DNA from 2 places in the Gordonia sp. IEGM753 genome. Region 2 is predicted to be linked to the other one. Evidence: riboswitches for the same ligand, from Rfam matches in the RefSeq annotation. Region 2 holds a riboswitch; the other holds the start of a gene.
The links. A riboswitch is a leader RNA that binds a small molecule or an ion and turns the genes downstream of it on or off. The one in region 2 is predicted to bind manganese.
Positions count from the first base shown of each region.

Region 1: another riboswitch for manganese. It lies ahead of mntP (manganese efflux pump MntP); the one in region 2 lies ahead of ACQR3R_RS21855 (TMEM165/GDT1 family protein).

Region 1 covers NZ_JBNQGB010000001.1:1,922,791-1,930,295, forward strand. Annotated here, with positions in the region: gene ACQR3R_RS08640 (DNA-3-methyladenine glycosylase family protein) at 1-525, shown strand, start outside; gene ACQR3R_RS08645 (extracellular solute-binding protein) at 895-1,992, opposite strand; gene aguA (agmatine deiminase) at 1,995-3,119, opposite strand; gene ACQR3R_RS08655 (LysR substrate-binding domain-containing protein) at 3,220-4,104, opposite strand; gene mntP (manganese efflux pump MntP) at 4,203-4,808, opposite strand; yybP-ykoY riboswitch at 4,771-4,942, opposite strand; gene ACQR3R_RS08665 (hotdog domain-containing protein) at 5,093-5,497, shown strand; gene ACQR3R_RS08670 (GFA family protein) at 5,544-6,032, shown strand; gene ACQR3R_RS08675 (MipA/OmpV family protein) at 6,134-6,922, shown strand; gene ACQR3R_RS08680 (ATP-binding protein) at 6,937-7,505, opposite strand, start outside.
Region 2 covers NZ_JBNQGB010000004.1:469,059-476,563, forward strand. Annotated here, with positions in the region: gene ACQR3R_RS21835 (helix-turn-helix domain-containing protein) at 1-125, shown strand, start outside; gene ACQR3R_RS21840 (LysE family transporter) at 109-738, opposite strand; gene ACQR3R_RS21845 (2-hydroxyacid dehydrogenase) at 831-1,796, shown strand; gene ACQR3R_RS21850 (methyltransferase) at 1,830-2,828, shown strand; yybP-ykoY riboswitch at 2,879-3,003, shown strand; gene ACQR3R_RS21855 (TMEM165/GDT1 family protein) at 3,092-3,676, shown strand; gene ACQR3R_RS21860 (M48 family metalloprotease) at 4,005-4,823, opposite strand; gene ACQR3R_RS21865 (SOS response-associated peptidase family protein) at 4,942-5,565, opposite strand; gene ACQR3R_RS21870 (putative signal transducing protein) at 5,601-5,861, opposite strand; gene ACQR3R_RS21875 (zinc ribbon domain-containing protein) at 5,874-6,056, opposite strand; gene ACQR3R_RS21880 (1-acyl-sn-glycerol-3-phosphate acyltransferase) at 6,199-7,362, shown strand; gene ACQR3R_RS21885 (hypothetical protein) at 7,433-7,505, opposite strand, start outside.

The sequences.
Region 1 (7,505 bases), on a different contig from region 2:
AAACCTCATCCGACCCGCGACCCTTATGAATCGATGGTTCGCGCGATTGCCTACCAGCAACTGCACGCCAAGGCTGGGGACGCGATTCTCGCCAGGTTGCTGGCGCTCTATCCGCACGGTTCGTTTCCAACACCCGAGCAAGTGCTGGCAACGGATTTCGATCAACTGCGCAGTTGCGGGTTTTCGGCGCGTAAAATTGCGACCATTCAGGGTATTGCCCAGGCAACGCTGAGTGGGGTGGTGCCCGATTACGCGACGGCGCTGGCCATGGACGATGAAGCGCTGATCGAACGATTGGTCAGCTTGCCGGGCGTCGGTCGCTGGACGGTTGAGATGCTGCTGATCTACAGCTTGCAACGGCTGGACATTCTACCGGCCGATGATTTTGGCGTACGCGAAGGGTATCGACGACTCAAGGGGCTGGAAGCGCAACCCACGCGCAAGCAAATGCTCGAGATCGGCAGCGCCTGGCGTCCGTTTCGGACGGTGGCTTCCTGGTATTTGTGGCGGGTGCCTAACCGGTAGACCGCATCACCGTTCTTCGCGAGCAGGCTCGCTCCCACAGGGGACTGATGCCATATACACCACGTGTATTCACTGAAGGTCCTTGTGGGAGTCTGGCTGGGGGAACATCAGTGAGATCGCCATCACCGGCAAGCCGGTTTCCTACGGATCCGCGCCAAGCCCAACATCCCGAATACCCTCACTTCCCTGTGGGAGTCTGGCTTGCCAGCGATGGCGTTCGTGTGATCGCCATCACCGGCAAGCCGGTTTCCTACGGATCCGTGCCAAGCTCAACATCCCGAATACCCTCACTTCCCTGTGGGAGTCTGGCTTGCCAGCGATGGCGTCCGTGTGATCGCCATCACCGGCAAGCCGGTTTCCTACGGCCAATCACAAACCCGACTTCAACCGGCTGAACGCCCGAATCAGTGCCCGGTTGAACACCTTGCCGTTGTCGTTCTTGCTGTACAACGATGCCCGCACTTGCGCTGACGGATACGTTCCCGGGTCGTTACGAATCGCCGGATCAATCAGGCTATCGGCAGCCGTGATCGCGTTGGCGTAGTGGATGGTGTCTGTGATCGGCGCAATGACTTGCGGCGTCATCAGGTAATCCATCAACGCCAGCCCGGCCTCGGGATGCGGCGCGTCCTTGGGGATGACCATGGCGTCGAACCAGATCAACGTGCCTTCCTTGGGAATACGGTAACTGAGCGTGAACGGTTTTTTCGCCGCTTCTGCCTGACCTGCCGCGATGGCCACGTTGCCATTCCACGACATTGCGACGCAGGTGTTGCCGTTGGCCAGGTCGCTGATATTCAAGTCATTGTCGAAGTAACGTATGTACGGCCGAATCTTGGCCAACTGCTGCTCGGCCAGCTTCAAATCATCAAGGTTCTGACGGTTGATATCCAGGCCCATGTATTTCATGACCGCAGCAAAAACTTCGTTGGGATCGTTCAACAGACTGACCCCGCAATCGGCGAATTTGGAGACCACCGCTGGGTCAAACAGCATCGCCCAACTGTCCAATGGCGCATCAGGCAGGCGTTTGCTCACCGCCTCCTGCTGATACCCCACACCCGTGGTGCCCCACGCATAGATACCGGCGTAACGATTGCCCGGATCAAACACTGCCATGTGTTGACGAAACTCCTCGCCAACACCGGCAAAATGCGGCAGTTGCTGATGATCGAGCGCCTGGATTGCGCCGTTCTGAATCGCCCTCGACAGGTGCTGACCCGCCGTCAGCACCAAGTCATAACCGCTGCGGCCCGTGAGCAGTTTTGTCTCGACGGTTTCCAGTGAATCAAAGTGATCCGCTACTACTCGAATGCCGGTTTGTTTCTCGAAATTGGTCAAGGTATCCGGGGCCAGGTACTCACCCCAGATGTACAGGTTAACCACCGGTTTAGGGGTGTCGGCGGCCTGCACACACAAGGGTGCGAGCACCAGCAATAATGCTTGAGTCAGTTTGTGCAGGCGCATGATCAGGCTCCCTTTTGGTTGATGGCACTGCCGGCATATTGCGGCATGGTGATGCACGCGACGTTGCCGCCACCCAGCAGAATTTCTCGGGAGTTTTCGATACCGACGATTTTGTGGTTCGGGAACAGTTCGGCCAGGGTTGCCTGCGCGGCCTGATCGTTGCGATCGCCAAACAGCGGCACCACAATCGAACTATTGCCGGCGTAGTAGTTGATGTACGACGCGCAGATTTGGGTTCCTGCCTGGCGGGTATGGGTACTGTCCTGCAGGTCCAGACCTTCGGCCTCTTGCGCTGTCCACTCCAGCACATCCGGCTGCGGCAGTTTATGCACTTTCAATGCACGGCCACGGCTGTCGCGGGTGCTGCGCAGGATGTCGTAGGCCTCCTGATAGATTTCCCACTGAGGATCGTCACGGTTATCGGTCCATTGCAAAACCACTTCGCCAGGACGCACGAAACAGGCAAGGTCATCGACATGACCATCGGTCTCGTCAAACTTGCAGCCGCGTGGCAACCAGATTATTTGTTCGGCACCGAGGTATTCGGTCAGTCGACGGGTGACCTCTTCCTTGCCCAGATGCTGGTTGCGATTACGGTTAAGCAGGCATTGTTCGGTGGTGAGAATGCTGCCTTGACCGTCACTCTGAATACCGCCCAGCTCGGCAATCAACGGCGCGCGATATCGGTCGAAGCGCTCGATCTCAAGTATTTTGCTGGCGATCTGGTCGTCCTTGTCCCAGGGGTAGTACAAACCACCGTCGAGACCGCCGTAAGCGTTGAACTCGAAGTCGACACCACGCACCTCGCCACTGTTGTCGTTCACCACGAAGCACGGCCCGCTGTCACGAAACCACGTGTCGTTGCAGGTCATTTCGACCACGCGTACCTGGGGCGGCAACTGGCGGCGAGCGGTGGCGAACTGCGCGGCAGAAGCGCAAACGGTTACCGGTTCACTGTGGGAGATAGCGGTCACAATCTGTACCCAAACCTTCTGCGCAGGTTTGGCGCCGTTGCGCCATACATCGGTGCGCTCTGGCCAGCCGAGCCAGCAACCGGATTTGGTTTCGAACTCGCCGGGCAGACGAAAGCCGTCTTGTTTGGGCGTGGTTTCTAGCAAACGTGCCATGGTCAAACCTCATCAGCAGGGACTGGAATGACCACAGGCTAAGGGCGCGGGCACTCTCCTCACCAACGATGAATATTGCGGAACACTTGAATTTAACTCATCAATCAATCAACTGATCGTTGAACCATTGCAGCATCTGCGCGACTGCCGGACGCTCCAGGCGCACCCGTTCGCACACCAACGCGTACTGGCCGAGTGCAGTCATGCTTGAAGTAAAAGGACGCACCAGCCGACCACTCAGCAAGTCTTCCTGGGCCGTCAGATTGTCACCCATGGCCACACCCTGCCCTTGCGCCGCCGCTTCGAGCGCTAAACCCGCGTGGGCAAAGTACAGTTGCCGCTCCGGGCGCTGGTCACCGGCGTGGCTGGTGAGCCAGGCAGTCCAGGTCTTTCCGTCCTGATCGTCATGCAGCAAGCAATGACGCGCCAAGTCCTTCGGCGTTTTCAGGGTGCCCTGGTTGAACAGGCCGGGACTGCACACCGGGAAGAATTGCAGCGCCGGCAGCGGCCGGACAAAATACGCGCTGCTGTCCACCGGACCGGTGCCATAGGTGATCGCCAGGTCGATGTCTTCACCCGGCGCCGTCGCGTCAATCGGCTGTTCGTAAAGGTGCAAGGTGATGTGCGGATAGCGCGCATAGAAATCAGTCAGGCGACTCATCAGCCACTTTTGCGCCAACTCGGCCGTCACCGCCAAGCGCAAGACCGCCAGCGACGACGGGTCACGCAGCTCATCACAGGCATCGCCGATCAGCTCAAACGCTTGCTGCAGGCTCTGCATCAACCGTCCCGCCGCCATGGTCGGACGAATCTGCCGCCCCTCGCGAATGAACAATGTCACGCCCAGTTGTTCTTCGAGCTGGCGGATCTGATGGCTGACCGCACTGTCGGTGACGCATAACTCAGCGGCCGCCCGGCCAAAATGAGCATGACGGGCGGCGCATTCGAAGGTTCGAAGCGCCGCCAGGGAAGGTAGTCGTCGCATGAGAAGTGTCCCGATTTAAGGACGCCCATGCTGCCACAGAGGACATTCGATTAGCGCAGAACATAGGCCCTGCGCAGATCAAATGTGGGCGTTGGTTATCAGGCCGACAGGTGTTCGTAAAGAATGGTTGCGCCGACAATGATCAGCACTACGCCACCCAGGATTTCTGCGCGCTTGCCCATCACGCTGCCGATCACTCGACCGAGCATGACGCCCAGGGTGACCATGGTCAGGGTTGCCAGACCGATCAAACCCGCAGCCAGCCAGATGTTCACGTTCACAAAGGCCAGGCCAACGCCCACGGCAAGTGCATCGATGCTGGTGGCAAAACCGGTGACCGCCAGCAACCAGAAGCCATGCTGCTTGGGCTTCTCGACTTCTTCCTCGGCTTCGTCTGTTTTAACGCCGTTGTAGATCATGTGCAGGCCGAGCACCAGCAACAGGGTGAACGCGATCCAGTGGTCCCAACTGGACACGAATTGCGAAGCGGCCTGACCGATAAACCAACCGACAATCGGCGTGATGGCTTCGATCACGCCGAAGATCACACCGACACGCAAGGCTTCGAAAAATTTGGGTTTGTGCAGGCTCGAGCCTTTACCGATCGCTGCCGCGAAGGCATCGGTGGACATGGCGAAAGCAAGGAAAACAAGAGAGGCTAGGTTCACGCTGAAAACATCCGGTCGGGCTTGAGTCCACGACATACCCACGCGCCCGACTTCAGCACAGGTATATCGATGGTCTCACCAACCAGAAGGTGCCCGCACCACGGCATGTTGCCGAGAATGTTGATACGGGCGCTTGCGACGAATCGCAAACAGGCTACTCCCCAAAGAGGCGCGCAGAATAACCGGGGTGATGTGAAAATTCCATCAACATCATGCGGTGTGCATTCAGCGCCAAATCACCGTCCCATCACCCTCCTTTATCGAACATGACAGCACGCATTCAACAGCCCATGTTGAAGCCTCAATCGGAGGGAATCGTGATGTTGAACACACTCAAACACATCAACGCTACGTCGGCTTTCAATCGCTGGGCCGGCTTCGAAGTCACACATGCCGCCAGTGGTGAAGCGGAACTAAGCCTGGCTTTTCGTGAAGCGGACATGGCGCAATACGCGGGTTTTCTGCACGCCGGCATGATCGGTGCGTTACTTGACACCGCCTGCGGATTTGCCGCAGGGACAGTTGCCGGCAACGTGTTGGCTTCGCATTTTTCGGTCAACTGTGTAGCACCCGCCATCGGCGAGGTGTTTGTGGCTCGGGGCAAAGTGATCAAGGCTGGCAAAAAACAGGTTTTCGCCCGCGCCGAGTTATTCGCGCAAACCGGCGACCAGCTGAAACTGGTGGCCACTGGCGATGCGATTCTGGTGCCGGTCGAAGCGCGTTAACGGTCTAGGCTGTTCTGGAGACGTTCCAGAACAGCCGGAGGTTTTCATGCAGCTCGAAGGTTCCTGCCATTGCGGCGTGGTGTCATTCAGTTTGACCACCGCCCATCCCTATCCATACCAGCGCTGCTACTGCTCGATCTGTCGCAAGACGCAAGGCGGTGGCGGCTATGCGATCAACCTTGGCGGCGACGCCAAAAGCCTGAAGGTTCGCGGGCGCAAACACATTGCGATTTACCATGCACGGCTCAAGGACGATGGCGATAAACGCGCCCACAGCAGCACGGCCGAGCGACACTTCTGTGCGCTTTGCGGAACAGGTTTGTGGCTGTTCAGCCCTGAATGGCCTGACTTGATTCACCCCTTTGCATCGGCCATCGACACGCCGTTACCGGTGCCTCCAGAACACACGCACTTGATGCTGGGTTCCAAGGCGCCGTGGGTGGAAGTCGACGTGCACCCGGGTGATCAGCAATTTGAGGTGTACCCCGAAGAATCCATTGCCCAGTGGCATGAGCGCCTGGGTTTGAGCCGCTAAGCGCGTTCACAGTCTTTGACAGTTTCCCGACAAAGCTCTCAAAGATTCAGGCCGCCCGGCCACCTAGCATGGTCGCATCCAACCTCCCACAGGATGCTGCCATGCTGCGCTCAATCTGCCTGTCGTTCACTTTGCTGTGCCTGCTGTTGCCCGCCGATGCCATTAAAGCTGAAAGCTGGCGCTATACCCTAAGAGCCGGCGCTGCAACCGTGCCGCGTTACAGCGGCAGCGACGAGCGTGCCGTGGTGCCTTTGGCCAGTGCCGAGATCAGCAGCCCCTCCGGTTTTGTTCTGGACACCGAAAAAGGCTTGGGCTGGGTGTTTGATGAGGCCGATTTCGGCCTAGGCGTTTACATCGGCGCAAGTGACGTGCGCAAGGATCGAAGAACCGGTTTCAGAGGCTCGAATGAACTCAATGGCATGGGCTCGATCAAGTCACGCCCGGTGATGGGGCTGGAAGGAGGCTACACCCTTGGTCCAATCGTTTTGGGTGCCCGTTTTGAACATGCACTGGAGAAAAATGATGACGATCGCGACACCGGCTCGGCATGGAGCCGGTTGAAGTTGAGCGTGCGCGCGCCGCTTTATTCCGGTCGCTATGGCCAGGTTATCGGCAGCCTTAACAGCCAATTCGGCGACGGCAACTATGTTCGCACCTGGTACGGCGTCAGCAACGCGCAAGCATCGCGCAGTCAGTTTCGGGCGTATGACACGCACGGCGGGCTGATCAGTCGCGGAGCGGATTTGACCTGGTCGCTGCCGATTGATGATGCCTGGCGCTTTACCACGGTATTGGCGGTGCAGTACCTGGCTAATGATGCAGCCGACAGCCCGCTGGTCGAACGTCGGCTGCAAACCTCGTTGGCGGGGTACGTGGAATACACGTTTTGACGGTGTTGCAAACGTTAATCCAGATGCGCCCAGGTCATCAGAAACGAAGCCCCGCCCCACGGTGACTCGGCCACTTCCACACGACCACCGTGGGATTGCGACACGCGGCGCACCAACGCCAAACCCAGACCAAAGCCACCGGTGCGCCGATCACGGCTGGCATCGAGCCGCGAGAACGGTTCAAAAATCTTTTCGCGGCCATCAATCGGCACGCCCGGCCCATCGTCGTTGACCCGCACCTGATAATCGTCACCGGTGCGCACCAACGACACTTCCACGCGCTCATCGGCATAACGAATAGCATTGCGCAGCAAGTTGATCACCGCACGCGCCATAAACCGCGGCTCAATGCGCACTTCGTCCACCTGACACTCGACGATCAGCAACTGCACACCCGCCGCATCAGCCTCCAGCGCAACACTGCCAACGACGCTGTCGAGCCAGCTGCTGGCCTGGATATTTTCCCGGCTGATGACCGTAGCGCCGCGCTCAAGGCTGGCATAGGTGAGCAATTCGGAGACCATTTCCTCAAGCTCACCAAGGTCGGCGTACATGTCGGCGATCAGTTCATTGTTCTGCGTTG
Region 2 (7,505 bases):
CTGAGGACCTGGGCTACGGCAGCGCTCGGGCATTCAGCGCGATGTTCCGCCGTTTGCTCGGGGAAAACCCACGGGAGTATTTAAACGCGTTAAACCAATTAAGCGCGATCAATGCATTTCGGTGAAGGCAAGTTTCACCCCGATAGCGATCAGCACGGCGCCCATGGTCCGGTCAAACCAGTGGCCCATGCGAGCGAAACCTGCCCGCACACGCTGTTGACTGAAGAGCATCGCCACCAGGCAAAACCACACCGCCGTCGCCACCGCGAGATAAATGCCATAACCGGCCTGCACCGCCAGCGGTGTGTGCGGGTTGATCACCACGGTGAACAGCGACAGGAAAAACAGCGTGGCTTTCGGGTTCAAGCCATTGGTCACGAAACCGGACGTGAACGCACCACGCGCCGTGCGCTCGCCGACTTCTTTATGCAAGTCGTCCGCCACCGGTTTGGCCGGTTGCGCGCGCAAAGCCTTGAAGCCGATGTACAGCAAATAAGCAGCCGCCGCCCATTTCAATGCGTTGAACAGCACAATCGACTGGGACACGATCAGCCCGATGCCCAGCAGCGAATAACCGACATGCAGGAAGATCGCAGTACCGACGCCCAGCGCCGTCCAGGTGCCAGCGCGACGACCGTGGGTCACGCTCTCACGCACCACTACGGCAAAGTCCGGGCCGGGACTGGCCACGGCCAGCAAGTGAATAAGGGCAACGGTCAAGAACTCTGTCCAGTACATGAGGGGATCCTTTTGGCCAAGCGTAACTGTTTGTTTCATCTGGTAGGCTCGGCAGATTACGCCTTCACTTCATTGCACAAAAGGTACAGTTGATGACGAACACTCACCGCGCGGTTTTTCTCGACCATCCATCCCTGGACCTTGGCGATCTTGACCTCAGCCCGCTGCGCGATTGTTTCAGTGACTTGCAGTTGTTTGCGCAAACCGCGCCCGACCAGGTCATCGAACGCCTGAAGGGCGCGACAGTGGCCATCAGTAACAAGATTCTGATTGATGCCGCCGCCATCGCCGCCAGCCCTGAACTCAAGTTGATCCTGATTACCGCTACCGGCACCAATAACGTCGACCTCGCCGCCGCTCGCGCCCACGGCATCACGGTTTGTAATTGCCAGGGTTATGGCACGCCGTCAGTGGCGCAACACACGATCATGCTGCTGCTGAACCTGGCGACACGCTTGGCCGATTACCAGAAAGCCGTTGGCGAAGGACGTTGGCAGCAGGCCAAACAGTTTTGCTTGCTCGATTACCCGATCGTTGAGCTGGAAGGTAAAACCCTTGGCTTGCTGGGTCATGGCGAACTGGGTGGCGCCGTGGCGCGGCTGGCTGAAGCGTTCGGCATGCGCGTGCTGCTCGGTCAGATTCCAGGCCGGCCTGCGCGCGCCGACCGTTTGCCGCTGGAACAACTGCTGCCACAGATTGACGCCCTCACCTTGCATTGCCCACTCAACGAACACACCCGGCATTTTATCGGCGCTCGCGAGTTGGCCTCGATGAAACCCGGCGCGTTCGTGGTCAATACCGCCCGGGGTGGATTGATCGATGAACAGGCCTTGGCCGATGCATTGCGCAATGGCCACTTGGGCGGCGCGGCCACCGACGTGTTGAGCGTCGAGCCACCGACCGCCGGCAATCCGTTGCTGGCGGCCGATATTCCACGGCTGATCGTCACGCCACACAACGCGTGGGGCAGCCGCGAGGCACGGCAGCGGATTGTCGGCCAATTGACCGAAAACGCTCGGGGCTACTTCGCCGGTAAAGCGCTGCGGGTCGTCAGTTGATAGACTGCGGCACTTTTTTTCAGGGAGCAGATTATGGATCCGCGCAGTGAAGTACTGCTTCGTCAGGCCGAGTTATTCCAGGGTTCGGTGTTGCTGGCAGGTTTGCCTGCAGATGACTTGCTGGGCCGACTGCCAAATGCCCACGGTTGGTGCTGGCATGCCGGCGATCAAGCGGCACTCGACGCCCGTTTCGCCGAACGCAGCCATTTTGGCGTAACGGCACCCGAGCGTGAATTCGAGACAGCCGTGGTGTTCCTGCCTAAATCCAAAGACCTGACGGATTACATCCTCAACGCACTGGCCTCGCGCATGGCCGGTCGCGAGTTGTATCTGGTGGGTGAAAAACGCAGTGGCATCGAAGGCGCAGCGAAACAACTGAACCCGTTCGGAAAACCACGCAAGCTCGACAGCGCACGTCACTGCCAGTTGTGGCTGGTGATTGTGGCCAATGCACCGCAGGCCAAAACCCTGGAAAGCCTGGCCCAGATTTATGAGCTGCCACTGGCCGAAGGGCCACTGAAAGTCATCAGCCTGCCGGGCGTGTTCAGCCATGGCCGACTGGATCGCGGCAGTGCCTTGTTGCTGGAGCATCTGGATAAATTGCCCAGCGGTCATCTGCTGGATTTCGGCTGTGGTGCCGGCGTGTTGGGTGCAGCGGTTAAACGCCGTTACCCGCACAACCAGGTGACATTGCTCGACGTGGATGCGTTTGCCGCCGCCAGCAGTCGCCTGACATTGGCTGCCAATGGCCTGGAAGCGGACGTGATTACCGGTGATGGCATCGACGCTGCGCCAATGGGTTTGAGCGCCATTTTGAGCAATCCGCCGTTCCATGTCGGCGTGCACACCGATTACTTCGCCACCGAGAACTTGCTGCGAAAAGCGGCCAAACATCTGAAAAATGGCGGCGAACTGCGCCTGGTTGCGAACAGCTTCCTGAAGTATCAACCATTGATCGAAGAGCATCTCGGGGTGTGTGCGATCAAGGCTGAAGGGCAAGGTTTCAGGATTTACCGAGCCAAACGCGGGTAAAACTTCTTTTTCAAAAGAGGCTTGCCCAATCGGTTTTGCCTAGGCAGAATCCGCTCCGTCCTAGGGGAGTAGTCTCCCACGAGCACCATGCTCGTCCGGCATACGTCAACATACTTGGTCCTCAGACCATGGCGTATGCGACCCAAGCGTCCGCATCAGACGGATCGCAGGGTTTGACAAGACCTATGACACGAACACCTTACCCGGGGCGGGAAGGCTGTACGTGTCATAGCCGTGTCGACCCGCCCCTTAGGAAAACCCTGATGCTGGATTCACTTCTCGTTCCGACCGCAATCGTTGCCTTGGCCGAAATCGGCGACAAGACGCAACTGCTCGCACTCATTCTGGCTGCCCGTTTTCGCAAGCCCTGGCCGATCATCGCCGGTATCGTGGCTGCAACCTTGGCTAACCACGCAGCAGCCGGTGCGGTGGGCGCCTGGTTTGGTAGTTTCTTCTCGAATGCGATGTTGCACTGGATTCTGGCCGCCAGCTTCACCGCGACCGCGTTGTGGACGCTGGTACCAGACAAAATGGACGACGATGAGGCCAGTACTTCGCGCAAGTTCGGTCCTTTCCTGACCACGCTGATCGCATTCTTCCTGGCGGAAATGGGTGACAAGACACAAGTCGCCACCGTGATGCTCGCAGCCCAATACCCGGAATTGTGGCTGGTGATCATCGGGACTACTGCCGGGATGTTGATTGCCAACGTTCCCGTGGTACTGGCCGGTAACTTTGCGGCGGACAAATTGCCGTTGACCCTGATCCGTCGTCTGGCGGCATCGGCGTTCTTCATCCTGGCGATCGTCGCGGTGTACAAGGCGATGCAGAGCAGCGGCTGGGTTTGACGCGGTAGTTGGGTAGACCGGGTTATCGTTCATCGCCAGCAGGCTGGCTCCCACAGGGGAATGCATTCCAATTGTGGGAACCAGGCTAGCTCCGACGGGGAATGCATTCCAATTGTGGGAGTCTGACTAGCTCTTACGTGGAATGCATTCCAATTGCGGGAGCCAGACTAGCTCCGACGGGGAGTGCATTCCAATTGTGGGAGCCAGACTAGCTCCGACGGGGAGTGCATTCCAATTGCGGGAGTCAGACTAGCTCTTACGTGGAGTGCATTCCAATTGTGGGAGCCAGCCTGCTGGCGATGAGGCCCTTATCGACGATGAATCAACATCAGGATTTTGGGGCTTGCTCGTACAGCGGCATCACTTTCGGGATCGCGGCCTGCAACGAGGCAATACGACTGGCCGAAGCCGGGTGTGTGCTCATGAACTCTGGCGGCGCGCCTTCCGAAGCCTTGCTCATCTTGTTCCACAAGGTGATCGCAGCATTCGGGTTGTAGCCGGCGCGGGCCGCCAGTTCCAGGCCAATCAAATCAGCTTCGTTTTCGTTGGCGCGGCTATTGGGCAGGGTCATGCCGTAGTTGGCCACGGTGTCGGCCAATGCCAGGCTGTCCTGACCAAGACCGAACAATGCACCTGCGCCCTGCTTGGCCATTTCGATACCGTAAGCTTTCGACATCGCCTCACGACCATGCTCGCGCAACGCGTGGGCAATTTCATGGCCCATGACGGCGGCGATTTCATCGTCAGTCAGTTTCAGGCTGTCGATCAGCCCGGTGTAGAAAATAATCTTGCCGCCAGGACCGCAGTTGGCATTGAGCTCATCGCTTTTGATCAGGTTGACTTCCCACTTCCACTGGGCCGAATCCGGGCGAAATACCGGTGCCTGAGCAATCAGGCGATCGGCAATCAACTGAACGCGTTTTGCCTCGCTGCTGGTCTTGTCCAGCGCGCCCTTGCTGGTCGCTTCGCCGACAGTCTTTTGATAAGACTGGGCGTACATCTGGTTGACTTCGTCGGTGGACAACATGCTGAACATGTACTGTTTACGCTCAACGCCCACAGCGCCACCGCTGGTGGTGTTGACCGACTGGCAACCGGCAAGCAGCAAACCCGCACTCAACGCACATACAACCAATGTCTTGTTCATCTAAAAACTCCCTGAAAACATGCGCGTATCCTAGGCGGGGATTTGTATCGACGCCAGATACAAAAGGCCTGCGCATGAATATTTCAGACAAAACACGGACCGCCGCACAGGCGATACTTCAACCCGGAGTCAAACACTCCGGCCCATTCAATTTCGGATCATTCACCAGGTTTGCCAACGCCCGCTCACGCAGCGCCGCGGGTTCACTGGCCAGCAGTCCTTGCAAGACATGCAATGGCGTTTCGGGGTCGAGCCAGGTCTGTTGCCCTGCCGCATCCAGAATCAACGGTCGGCGCTGACTGGCCGCAGGCTGGGTGATCACTGCCGTGCTCAGCCACACCTGCTCTTGCACCGGATACGCTTCCCAAATGGCGGCGAAGAACAGCGCCGAGCCCTCCCCCGGCGTCAGCCAATAGGGGCGCTTGCGCGTGGTGCCGCGCCATTCGTAAAAACCGTTGGCCGGCAGCAAACAACGACGCTCGCGCAGGGCCTGGCGAAACATCGGTTGTTCGGCGACGGTTTCCGCACGGGCGTGCGCCGGGGTGCGCGACAAATCGGTCAGCCAGGGCGGCGTCAGCCCCCAACGAGCGCGGGCCAACTCACGCTGGCCATCGGCGCCTGCGCGCAGCATCAACACCGAATCGTTGGGAGAGATATTCCACTGGGCCTGCTGATCGGCGGGAAAGCCAGGCAGGGCCGCGAAGGCGGGGTTCCAGCGAAACAGGGCATAACGTCCACACATGGGGCAACACGACTCTTGATAAAACGAACGTCAGCCTAACAGACCAGCGTGCCGGGATAGCTTTCGGGTTCATCACCGGGCAGCGGCAACGCGGCATTGTACGCAGTGATCAGCTCCCGGGCGTATTGAGCCTGATCGTTATCCACCGACAGGCCGAGCAGGCCAAAAATCGGCAGTTCCCCGGTACCTCCGAGCAAATCCCTCCCCACCAGGTGCGCTTCGATGCCTTCACTGGCCAGCATGCTTTGCAACAACTCGCCTTCCATCAGGTTTTCGGGCTCGTAGATCCGCCGCATGGGATGCCCCTTTCATTCGTTTTCACTGTGAACTTCAAGCAGCCATTCGTGACCATCGGTCTGCAACACGAAGGTTATCGGGCGACAACACACCGGGCAGTCTTCGATATACGTCTGATCTCCACCGGACAAATCCAGAACGGCCTCGGCATTTTCCCCACAATACGGACAATCGTAGTGCTCGGTTTCCAGCATCGCGGTCTCCCAAGTGACTTGTGCGTATAATCGCCGGTCTATTTGCAGGGCTATTTTTGTCTGTCTACTTTTTCAGACCATGCCCCGTTGGTTTTCGATCAAAACCTTTACTTACCCTAGCCGTTTCCAACAAGAGAGCATGATGGGCGAATTCGATACCATCCGACCTTACGACGACAGTGAAGTACCAGCGGTGCTGGCTCGACTGCTCAGCGATAAGGCGTTTCTAGATATCCTCACCCACTTCCGCTTCCCGCGCTTTGCCGGTGCTTTCGGCTGGATGCTCAAACCTCTTATAGCTCATCGGCTGCGCCGTGAGTTCGCCGGTGTCAACTCGGTTGCCACGTTGCAAGACAAAGTCGAAGTGTATGTCGACCATACAATCGAACGCGCCACTGACGGTGTGACGTACACCGGCGTGGAACAGTTCAAGTCCGGCAGCGCTTATCTGTTTATCGCCAACCACCGCGACATCGTGATGGACCCAGCCTTCGTCAACTACGCCGTATACCACGCGGGCCTGCCGACGCCACGCATCGCCATTGGCGATAACTTGCTGCAAAAGCCTTTTGTCAGTGATCTGATGCGCCTGAACAAGAGCTTCATCGTGCACCGCTCCATCACCGGGCGCCGCGAGAAAATGGCCGCTTATCAGTTGCTCTCGGCATACATCAACCACTCGATCCGCAACGATTGCGCTTCCATCTGGATCGCTCAGGCCGAAGGCCGGGCCAAGGATGGCGACGACCGCACCGAGTCGGCCATCCTCAAGATGTTCCACATGAGCCGCAAGGACGAGCCATTTGGCGAAGTCATTCAATCGCTGAACGTCACGCCCGTGTCGATCAGCTATGAATACGATCCATGCGATCAGGCCAAGGCTCGCGAACTGTACATCCGCGCCACCACTGGCACTTACGCCAAAGTGCCGGGCGAGGACGATGTGAGCATCGCCAAGGGCATCACTGGCTACAAGGGCCGCGTTCACGTGAACTTCGCCGCGCCGATCACCCAACTGTTCGACGACACCAAGCAATTGGCGATCGAGATGGACAAGCAGATTCTCGGCGGCTACCGGCTATTCCCGGTGCACTACCTGGCTTACGCGCAATGGCAAGACGCCGACCCGCAATTGCAGGTGCCGACAGCCGCGCAAGTGTTTGCAGCAGACGAATTGGCGAAGGCTCAGGAGGAGTGGCAGCGTCGACTGGACGGTTGCCCGGCAGAGCACCGTCCGTTCATGGTGCTGCAATACGCGACACCGGTACGCAATCAGTACCGGGTAAAGGCCGGGTTGCCGCTGTAAGCAGTTTGGCTATGCACCGCAAGTGTGGCGAGGGCGCTTGCTTGCTCGCCACAGGTCTTTTGGCAAACACTCAAAATCGGGTGCTGATCCACGACACGATCAGCGCCAAACCCAGGCAGGCGAAGCCGAAACGATAGAAAAAC